Desulfatibacillum aliphaticivorans DSM 15576: one gene and its partner. The protein of the gene in region 2 interacts with the protein of the main gene of each other region in a pairwise test. Links are inferred from orthologs where the notes say so. Each region holds a gene or a part of one and is shown on either strand. Other genes may lie near its edges.

The links. The genes of interacting proteins can lie anywhere in the genome.
Region 1: the proteins of xseA (region 2) and G491_RS0111155 interact in binary tests that used the Escherichia coli proteins (3 or more experiments, as listed by UniProt). The link is inferred for Desulfatibacillum aliphaticivorans DSM 15576 from one-to-one orthologs.

The regions. Positions count from the first base shown.
Region 1 is NZ_AUCT01000010.1:64,625-68,619, reverse strand. What follows is about bases 1,180-3,982. They hold G491_RS0111155 (Arm DNA-binding domain-containing protein), read right to left. Parts: upstream 3,341-3,982; coding sequence 2,018-3,340; downstream 1,180-2,017. Other genes in these bases: G491_RS35865 (helix-turn-helix transcriptional regulator), read right to left, coding at 3,436-3,723; G491_RS0111160 (DNA adenine methylase), read left to right, coding at 1,180-1,873. Outside these bases: G491_RS0111175 (carbohydrate binding domain-containing protein), read left to right, coding at 1-328; G491_RS0111170 (hypothetical protein), read left to right, coding at 338-559; G491_RS0111165 (hypothetical protein), read left to right, coding at 556-945; more of G491_RS0111160, read left to right, coding at 1,115-1,179.
Region 2 is NZ_AUCT01000007.1:21,748-28,212, reverse strand. Bases 1,548-4,496 are described here. They hold xseA (exodeoxyribonuclease VII large subunit), read right to left. Parts: upstream 3,738-4,496; coding sequence 2,358-3,737; downstream 1,548-2,357. Other genes in these bases: G491_RS0107590 (glycosyltransferase family 9 protein), read right to left, coding at 4,434-4,496; G491_RS0107595 (hypothetical protein), read right to left, coding at 3,852-4,343; xseB (exodeoxyribonuclease VII small subunit), read right to left, coding at 2,134-2,361; G491_RS0107610 (polyprenyl synthetase family protein), read right to left, coding at 1,548-2,097. In the rest of the region: dxs (1-deoxy-D-xylulose-5-phosphate synthase), read right to left, coding at 1-1,117; more of G491_RS0107610, read right to left, coding at 1,174-1,547; more of G491_RS0107590, read right to left, coding at 4,497-5,660; G491_RS0107585 (tetratricopeptide repeat protein), read right to left, coding at 5,664-6,465. UniProt on the Escherichia coli protein: Bidirectionally degrades single-stranded DNA into large acid-insoluble oligonucleotides, which are then degraded further into small acid-soluble oligonucleotides.

The DNA of each region.
Region 1 (3,995 bases), on a different replicon or contig from region 2:
TATGGCCCTGGATGATCCGGACGATCCTCAAAACTTCATTGCAGCCGTTATCGATGCTGCCGACGCCAATAGTCTTAAAGTCTATTCCGTGACCACCGCGTTAGGCTGGCGGCAGCCGATTATAGAATCCTCCATTTCCTACGTGGACGGAGGGATCATTCAGATCGAACGCGTGGGGAACGTCTATACCTTCTCCTACGGCGCGGATCTGGACAGCCTCGCCCAGGTTGGCACGGATCAGGAGATCATAAACGCAAACCTGGGGGATTGGCATGGATACATGGGCACCGGGCCCAACTCATACGCCAGCGGGCTTTATATCAGGTAAGGAGCGATCATGGAGACGAGCAAAGCACTATTTCGGGTTCTGGATGGCAGTAGGACCGATTTCACCCTTGCGGACGGATCGCAAGTCGAGTGCGGCCATTCCGCATCCAAGGCAGGCCCGGATCTTGTGTGGATCGAGGCCGCCCCGGAAGCCATCGCGGCCCTTGCCGCAGATCCGCGTTTTGAATTGATCGAAAATAAGGGGAACGTCCCATGGGAGGATTGCGAATGAAGAACCGGACCCTCGAAGCCATGGCGATCATCCTGGCCGTGGCAATCGGCTGCATGATGTGGGGCGGATGCGGCTCCACCAGGATTTATAAAACATGGTGCCGGAATGAGGCCCCGCGCAACGCCGATGTTGTCAACTATGCGACGGGCGAAACCGTGATGATCGCGGACGGCTACGACAAGGACGGCCGCCGCCATTGCCAAGCCGTTGTTGTGCGTGGCGGCAAATATATCCCGCTGCAATTCCGCGCCGGATACGTCTATGAAGGCTCGTGGGAAGTCTATAATTACCGGCTTTACACACCCGAAGCCTTTGAAAAGCTCAAAGACGGGTGGAGCAAACGGAATCTGGCCGTGAAAAAGGTGAAGTTGCCGGACCCAAAGTAAAAAACCCCGCCTCCCCTTATATATAAGGTAGGCGGGGCTCGCTTGATTAGGAGTAGGCGAAGGGGCGGCAACCCCTCCACCGACCCGATGCTGGAACATCGGATCACAGCAAAGCTGCTACTCCCGTTTGCCCGCGCGGGCCATACGGGTATAGCACAAGGAGGGGCACATGAACAGCCCGTTGGCTTACATTGGAGGCAAAAGCAAACTATCCCAAACCATCATCAGCATGATGCCGCAACATCACGCCTATTGTGAAGTCTTCGCCGGGGCAGCCTGGGTTTTATTCCGCAAGGAACCAAGCAAGTATGAAACCATCAACGACCTGGACAGCGACCTGATCGCCTTTTACAGGATACTGCAACACCACCTGGAAGAGTTTATAAGGCAGTTCAAGTGGCTGTTGTCTTCAAGGGAATGGTTCGAGGATTACAAAAGGCAACAGGATGCGGGCGGGCTCACGGAGATCCAGAGGGCCGCCCGGTATTATTATCTGCAACGGCTTTGCTTTGGAGGCAGGGTCAGGGCCAGGACGTTCGGAGGCGGACCATTACAGCGCCCAAGGATCAACCTGATCCGGTTTGAAGAAGAACTGTCAGAGGTCCACTTGAGGCTGGCCAGGGTTCAGATCGAGCATTTGCCGTGGCAGGACTTCGTCAAACGATACGACCGGCCCCAGACGTTCTTTTATCTGGACCCGCCCTACTACCTGGCGCCCTACTATAACCACAACCTGACCAAGCCCGACTATGTCGAAATGGCCGATATCCTGGCGGGCGTCAAGGGCAAGTTCCTGCTAAGCATCAATGATGCGCCCGAGATGCGGGATATATTCAAGGCCTTCAAGATCGGGACTGTGTCGCTCCAGTATTCGGTGTCTCAAAAGCAGTCCACCATCGGCAAAGAGCTGCTGATCAGGAATTTTTAGTAGGTTTGGAAGCGTCCTTCAACCAAGTTGAAAACCCCCTTTGAAAACCAATTCAAAGGGGGTTTAATGAATGGTAAAAGCGGGTTAAAAACTGTTTCACTTAGTCCCAAAAGTAGCGCAATTCAGTCCCAAATCTCGCGCGCGTTACCAATTTTCGCTCTCCAGTGACTGCCGATACATCTGCACCATGAGGGAGCCATTGTCGGTTCCTTGGTTGTCTTTAACAAAGCGAGTGTATACCTTGATGACCATCTCCAAATCGCGATGCCCCATGGTGTCGGCTATCCATCCTGGATCCTCTCCACAGCTAATAGCCATTGTAGCGAAGGTATGCCGGGTCTGTTTGAGTGCGCGAGGTTCCAACTTGGCCTTTTTTAAAGCTGGGCGCCATACTTGGTTGCGAAGATTATTCAATCTAATCGGGCAACCGGTTGGCGAACAAAAAAAGTACTCGCAATTCAAGACTTCCCATATCTTTTTTTGCCTTCTAAGCGCCTTAAGCATCGGCTCTGTCAGGTCGAAGGTTCTGCGGCTGTACTTGTTTTTTGTAGGACCCTCGACACGCTTTCCATCGGCATCCTTGGTGATGGCCCTACGGATGGAAATCCGCTGGCCTTCCCAGTCGATATCACTGGGCTTCAAGGCGATCTGCTCGCCTGGGCGCAATCCTGACCATATAGCGAATTCAAAGTAGGGCTGCCAATGAGGGGATAAAACCTTAAGCAGCTGCCTGATGTCCTTGAGCGAAAGCGGAACAACTTGGTCTCTGCGTCTGCCTTCTTCCAGTTTTTTAAAGCCATGGAACGGATTGTACAGTACTCCCCAGTTGTACTTAATGGCAGCCTGTTTGCATATCATCCTAAGTGGAATCAAATACTTGTTTACCGAAGCATTGGAGATATTTTTCCCTTTTAACTTCCGTTCTTTAGCCCAGGCCACGAATTCCTCAAGCACAACCGCATTCAGTTGCCCGAATGACATTTCCCCAAAATAAGGGATTATGTACAATTCCAGGTAGTTCTTATACTCGAAAAGCGTCCTCCCGCTGACGCGCCCGGTCGAGGCTTTAAGGCGATGCCATTCCCATGCGTAGTCTCGAATCAACAAATCGTGGGCTGTCATCTGACCGGTAAGATGCTTGATTTCGAGATTAGTGAAATACTCCGCTTTTTTACTTTCGGGAAATACTTCTGCAAAACGGAATGTGCCGTCATCGATGGCAAGCATAATGCGGTCAAGTTGCTTTCGCACTATTTTTGCATTTTGTTCAGACCAAGATAAGCCAGAGTTTTCCCTAACACGTTCACCAAAATATGGGAAATCCGCGTAAACCTTGCCGTGGACATTTCGTACGGAACCCTGTTTGTTCTTGTTCAATCCGGCTTTGCGAGCCGACCTCTTAGGCTTCGGCGTTTCCGCTATCGGAAACCTGAGAACCTGCGCTGAATTCGTGTGTAGTTCTCTCATTAAGTCATCCTTTCACATGCCACCTCCTTTCGCTGATTTCACCATGCTATTATACCAGAACTTGCCGCTGAAATCACCGTCGGAAGTTCTTTGGGTTAAATCTTGATGCGCCTTTGATGCGGGATAACTCTGGGGGACGATTTTGTTCCCTCGACAGTTTGTTTGCTTTGTTCAGATTCCTTTTTGGGGCCAGGTGCTTTATGGGTACTGCCATTGATAAGCCATTCCTGAATGGCTGCTCTTATAAAAAGGACTTTCTTCCGCGTGGGTTTGTAATAATGGCGGCCGAGAATAAACTCGCCTTTAGACACCTTGTTGTATACGGTTTGCTCTGCGTATCCTGTTAGCTTTGCCAGTTGTCTAACTGTCAGTAACTCTTCCAATTGCACCTCCTTGCTGCCTTTCGGAACGCCTGACACGACGATATGGGCTCTTATAAATTGAAAACCCGTGGGACGAACGCTTTGTTCGCCGCACGGGTTGTAGATGTTGCATATCCTGTTTTTAGGGATTGGTAGTTTCGCACCAATTCCGCTTCTAATTGCGCTAAGGGTGCCTCTTATATTTGGGCTTCCGTTTTCTGTCTTTAGCCATGTCCCGCCTTTTCTGCTTTTGTTGATTTCCAGACATCAAGGAGTAATTACGCCTTGGAATT
Region 2 (6,465 bases):
AGGTCACGCCGTGTTGTTCGGCTATGCCCACGTCGAAAAACCGGGTGGGAAACTCGTCGTGAAAATTGGTCAGGCCGGTGCCTTCAGGCATGGCGGCCGTGACGGCCACGATCCTGTCGTTTTCCCGGGCGAACTCCACAATGGCGTCCCCAAAGACGTTGGTGTAAGAGGGCGCTTTGGCGCCGGAAATCTTGCAGCAATTCCCGGTGGCCACTTCAAAGGAGCCCACTCCATGAAAATAGGTCGGGTTTTTTTCCGCAGGCTCGTAGCCCTTGCCTTTGACCGTCGTGGTATGGAAAAGAATCGGGGTGCCGGCATTTTTCACATTTTCAAGGGTTTTGATCAGGTGGTCCAGCCTGTGGCCGTTAATGGGGCCTATGTACTGGAACTCAAAGGCTTCAAACAGCATGCCCGGCGTGACAAAAGCCTTGAAGGACTCCTCCATCTTCTTGAAAAACTTATAAATATTCGGCGTTGAGCTGAGGATGCCCTTAAACTCGGTGCGCCAGTCCATAAAGGTTTTGGCGGTGAGTTTGCGGGAAAGAAAATTGGACAATGCGCCCACATTCGGGGAAATGGACATTTCGTTGTCATTCAGGACTACGATAAGGTCTTTTTTTAAATCCCCCGTGTGGTTCAGGCCTTCGTAGGCCAGCCCGGCGGTCATGGAGCCGTCGCCGATGACGGAAATGACCTTGGAGCAATCCTTATTGAGGCACTTGCCTGTTGCTATGCCGGCGCCGGCGGAAATGGAGGTGCTGGAGTGGCCTACGGTAAAGGCGTCGTAAGGGCTTTCGCTCATGCGGGCGAAGCCGGAAAGGCCTCCGTGGGTGCGCAGGGTGTGAAATCGGTCGGCCCGGCCGGTAAGGATTTTATGGGTGTATGACTGATGCCCCACGTCCCAGATGATTTTATCTTTGGGGAGATTGAACACATAATGCAGGGCGATGGTCAGTTCCACCGTCCCAAGGCTGGGGGCCAGATGTCCGCCTGTCCTGGAAACCGTTTCTATAATTAACTCCCTGACTTCCTTTGCCAATTCAGGCAAGACCTCCATGGGGAGCTTCTTAAGGTCGTCGGGGGATTTTATATCTTTAAGGTATTTTGTTTCGCCCATTCACAAAAAGTCCCTGAAACCGCACTGCGCCGATCATAAACATAAAGGGCAGGGGGTTAGCGGCTTCGCGTAAGTATATAAGTTGCTATGGAACGCAACGGATCACACTTGTTATCAAAGGAAACAATGGCTTGCAAGGCTTTGTTGATCAAGCGTTCGGCAAAATCCTGGGCGCCGTCCAGACCCATGAGCGCCGGATAGGTGCTTTTACCAAGCTCCGCGTCTGTTCCCACGGCCTTGCCCATGACTTTGGGGTCTCCGATCACATTAAGGATATCGTCGATCACCTGAAAAGCCAGGCCCACGTTTTTGGCGTAGACGTCCAGGGCCGCGATTTGCTCCGGGGTTCCACCGCCCAGATAAGCGCCTGAAAACACCGAAACCTCTATCATGGCGCCGGTTTTGTTGTTGTGGATGTCTTCCAGTTCCTCGCGAGTCAGAGACTCATGTTCTCCCTCTATATCAAGCATTTGACCAAGGATCATGCCGTTGCAGCCGGCGGCGTGACTGATGCGGGCGATGATGGTCAGGACTTTTTCCGCAGGCAATAGGCCGTCATCGGCTGCGTGGGACAGGATTTCAAAGGCGCTGGTTAAAAGTCCGTCGCCAGCGAGAATGGCGGTGGCTTCGTCAAAAGCCTTGTGACAGGTGGGGGTTCCCCGGCGATAATCGTCGTCGTCCAGGGCGGGAAGGTCGTCATGGATTAGGGAATAGGTGTGGATAAACTCCAGGGCTGCGGCCACGTCCATGACATGGTCTTTGTTTCCGCCGACGGCTTCGGCGGAGGTCATGCAGAGAATAGGGCGCAGACGCTTTCCTCCGGCGAACAGGGAGTGGCGCATGGCCTGGGTGACCCGGCTTTCCTCAGGATAGCGGGCGATGCGTTTTTCCATGGCGGCCACAACCAAGCGTCCGTATTCGGTAAGAAAGGCTTTTAAGTCAAAGGAATTCAAATCAGATTGTAAGGTTGGTTCCGTCATTTTATCTTCTTGCCCGGATTCGGCCGGGATAGGGCGTTATTCTGTTCCAAACGGGGTTTCCTTCAGGTTTCCTTCGGAATCCTGTAATATAAGGGTAACCTTTTTTTCCACTTCGTCCAGCTTTTTGGAGCAAAATTCGTATAATTTCATACCTTCTTCAAATTTGGCCAGGGCGGTTTCCAAAGGAAGGTCCCCCTTTTCCATTTGAGACACGATTTGCTCCAGCTCTTTGGCGGCTGATTCAAACGTTGCGTTTTTTTTCATGATTTGGTTCCTTTTTCAATGCTTTTTATTTGGGCGGCGGCCTTACCCGAAGCCAGGGTGATTTCCACCTCGTCTCCAGGGCTTAAGTCATGGACGTTTCGGACGATTTCCATGCCGGGGGTCTTTCGGGTGATGCTGTATCCCCGTTCCAGGATGCCGGAAGGGTTGAGGGCTTCCAGGCTTGCCCGGGCTTGACTGAGGGCCGCCTTATCGGCTCGCATTTGTTGCTGCATTGCACCGGTAATTTGCCGGAGCTTAAGTTCAAGCATCACTTTAAGACTTGGAGTTTTATGCAATGGAGACAGCTTGTTAAGTTTGTATAACGCTGTAGATAAATTGTTGCGATTCTCCACAACCCCCCGTTTGGTCAGGTTGATTATGCGTTGCTGATAATCGTCCATACGCAAGCGCCAATCATCCACCTGCCTGCGGGGAGGCGGAAGCCTTTTCTTTAAATTCAGCAGATTGTCGCGTTCTTGTTTTAGAATTAAGGTGAATGCGCCTTTTAACCGGGCGGCGTATTCTTTTAATAAAAGCTCTAATCCCTGATATTCCGGTAAGACGATTTCAGCAGCAGCGCTGGGCGTGGGAGCGCGTCTGTCGGCCGTGTAATCGGCTATGGTGTAGTCGGTTTCGTGACCTACAGCGGAAATCACGGGAATGGCGCTGGCGAATATGGCGCGGGCGACTTCCTCGGAGTTGAACGGCGCAAGATCCTCCAGGGAACCTCCGCCGCGGGCGATAATGATGACATCCGACTGATTTTGTTGGTTAATCATCTCCAGGGATCGGACTATTTGCGCCGGGGAATCAGCTCCTTGGACCTTGACCGGCCACACCTGGACATGGACCTTGGGAAACCGGTAGCTTAAAACACGCAGAATATCGTGGATCACGGCGCCGGTGGGGCTTGTAACGACTGCTATGGTCCGGGGGAGATAAGGCAGCGATTTTTTACGATCTTCGTCAAACAGGCCTTCCTCGGACAGTTTAGCCTTAAGCTGTTCAAAAGCAAGGGCCAGAGCGCCCATGCCGGCAGGCTCCATATGCTCAACAAGGACTTGATACGCTCCCTGGGGTTCATACACGGCGACCCGTCCCAGGCAGACCACGCTCATGCCGTCTTCCAGATCAAACTTGAGGTTCCTGGCGTGCCCCTTGAACATAACGCTCCGGATTTGCGCATGATCATCCTTTAAGGTGAAATAATAATGGCCGGAGGACGGAATGCGGAGGTTGGATATTTCGCCCGTGACCCAAACAAAGGGCAAGGCTTCTTCCAGCACGCTTTTGATAATGGCGGTTAATTGGGAGACTGTATGGATGCGTCTTTTTTGTGTGTGTTGGGCCGGGTTCATCGGGTATGTGTAGAACACGCTCCTTATATGTAGTGTTGACTAAACGGAGAATGACAATCCGTTATGTCCGATAATATATATTATGTAAACTTTGAAATCCGTCCGGAAAAATCAGGCCAAAAAGGACCGATTTCACGCCTGCTCCCCTGCCTCTAATTCAGGATCGGAATCGTCCGGATTTTCCGCTTCGAGAGCCATGTCCGGCGCCTCTTCCTGGTCATGTGTCGCTTCATTGACGTTGCCGGCTTCCGAGCCTTTATCCAGGTCCAGGGCCTCGATTAAAGCCTCGATACGATGATCTTCTTCGATAGTATGATGGGCGGTTTCGGCCTCTTCCTGTTTTTGACTGTGCTCCGCCCTTTTACGGTGTTTGGCAAGGAGATCGCGGATTTGCGGAACCAGAAAAACGCCGTTGGTGTCCATGAGGCACAGGCAGTCGGCAAGCACCTCAATCTTGTCGCCCTGGTTCAGTTTTTTATCCAGGATGAATCGCTCTTCTCCGCGCACGGTGCACAGCCCGCTGCGCACATGGATGCCCGGAGATTTCAGCACCTGTTCAGTGACTTTGATCCCGATTTTTTCGGCAAGTTCCTTTAAACCCGCCAGGATTTTATCGGATTGCATAGGCAAACCAGTAATTTAAAGGTTAATGGTTTTGAGACCTCTGATTATTGCCAGCTAAGCCGGTTTTTGTCAATCAGGAGCGCCCGGCCGTTATTCCTCGTTGACGGCCAAAGTTTCTTGCAAAAGCCCGAACACCATTTCCGGTGTAATAACTTGTAAACACACATTATCCGAACAAGGAGTCTTGCGGTGATTTGCAGCGCTGACGCATGGCGAACAGGCAAGCCCTGCATAGATGGGAATGCAATTTCCCAGAGATCCGTATAACGCCGGCGTTTCCGGCCCGAAAATCACGTAAGTCGGCATGGGCGTTACGGCTGCAAAATGCGCCGGTCCGGAGTCGTTGGTGAGCATGAGCGTCGCCAGGGAGTATAGGACGGGCAACTCGGTCAATTGGCATTGGCCGGCGAAGTTGATGCAGCGGTCGTGCCCTACCCTGGCCTTGAGTTCGTCCGCCTCCTCTTGCTCCGAGGGATCTCCGGTGATCAGAACCAAAACGTCTTCGTGGGCGTTCAGGATCATTTTCATGACCGACACAAAATTTTCGGGCATCCAACGCCTTTGAGGAAGCAGCTCTCCCGCGTTTGGATTGATGAGTACAATCCTGTGAGCCTCAGGGTCGTAGTCCGGATGCAAAGCCCTAATGGCTTTTCCCATGGCATCCAGGGCCTGGGGTTTGGGCGTCACTGTTTCCAGGCGGATTTCCTCGTCCTTAATCAGGGTTTTGGAAAACGGAACCTCTTCCTGGTTCGCCGTTATCAAGGAATTTACCAAGGCTATGAAATTTTTGGATATATGGATGTGGGGATTGTAAGCGGTTTTATGGGTGATCATGTCGCCGCGGTAAAGCCCTTCTGTATGAAAGCTATGGTATCCCACAATCCTGTCCGCGCCGCACATGCCGGAAAGCAAGGCCGTAATGCGGGAGAATAACTCCAGGTCAATGACCGTGTCGATATTGTTTTTCCTGGTCCAGAGGAGAAAGCGCAGGCAATCCTTGGTAAGCTCCCAAAATGGCCCGCTTTTGATGCCGAACACGTTTTCTTTGGGGACGGTGTTGAGAATTTCCAGGCTTTTTTGATTGCGCTCGAAAATAGCGAAAAAGATGTTGGCGCCCAGACCGTCCCTGGCTTTTTTCATGGCCGGATCCGCCAGGATGACGCTGCCCATTTCGGACAATTCAATAAACAGGACGTTTTTCACCTGCTTGCGGCGCACAGGCATGACGAACCTAAGGCATTTGATGATCAGAGTCATGACAAAACAAAGAGGGACGCCGGCATAGCGGTCGATTTTTCGCATTCTATCAACGTTCATGGTTCATCCTGTTTTGATTGCATTGAAAAAAATAAGGTTTTCCGCCTTTGTATCACTGGATTCCGGCCTCGGTAAAGTCAGGAGAATATTTTCCGCTATATCGGGGCTCTCCGGATATAGCTCTCCCGCCAGTTCAAAAAGGGTGCGAGCGGTTTTGTAGTCTTTGATTTTCCAGCATAAGACTGCATAATTATTTAATATTTTTGGATTGAACAAATCAAGGGCAAGGGCTTTTCCCATCCATAAAAGACTTTGGGAATAATCCTCGGTGCGAGCCAGGTTTACGGCGTAATTATAATAACTTACGGCCTTGAGTTGATCCTCCGGCCTGACCAAAAAGCGCAGGTTTTGGGCAGGATTCTCATTCCGCATGCTCAAAATGCTGCTGCACAGGTTTCTTACCGCAACAGCGTGATCGGGCTTCAATGTAAAAGCCCGATGGTAGAACATGAGTCCCTGGGTCGTCCCGTGCATATACTGGGAGGCGAGGTTGTTGTATGACATCGCGCTGTTGGGATTCGTTTTGATCGCCTGAATATAAAGACTTTCGTTGCCGTCCCACGTCCGCACTTGCAGGTTGACGAGCAGGCCCAGGGCCAGCAAGACAGCCCCAGCCACTCCTTTGACAATGGCATGCGGATGCCGGGCTACTAACAGAGCTGCTATCAAGGAAACTCCCGCCATGGAAAAATACATGTACCGGTCCGCCACCGTGGAGATGGTCTGAAATACAAAGGGGGAAAGCCCGGAAACCGGACCGAATCCTGCGATGAAAATCAGCGCTCCCGCAAGATAAGGCCTTGCT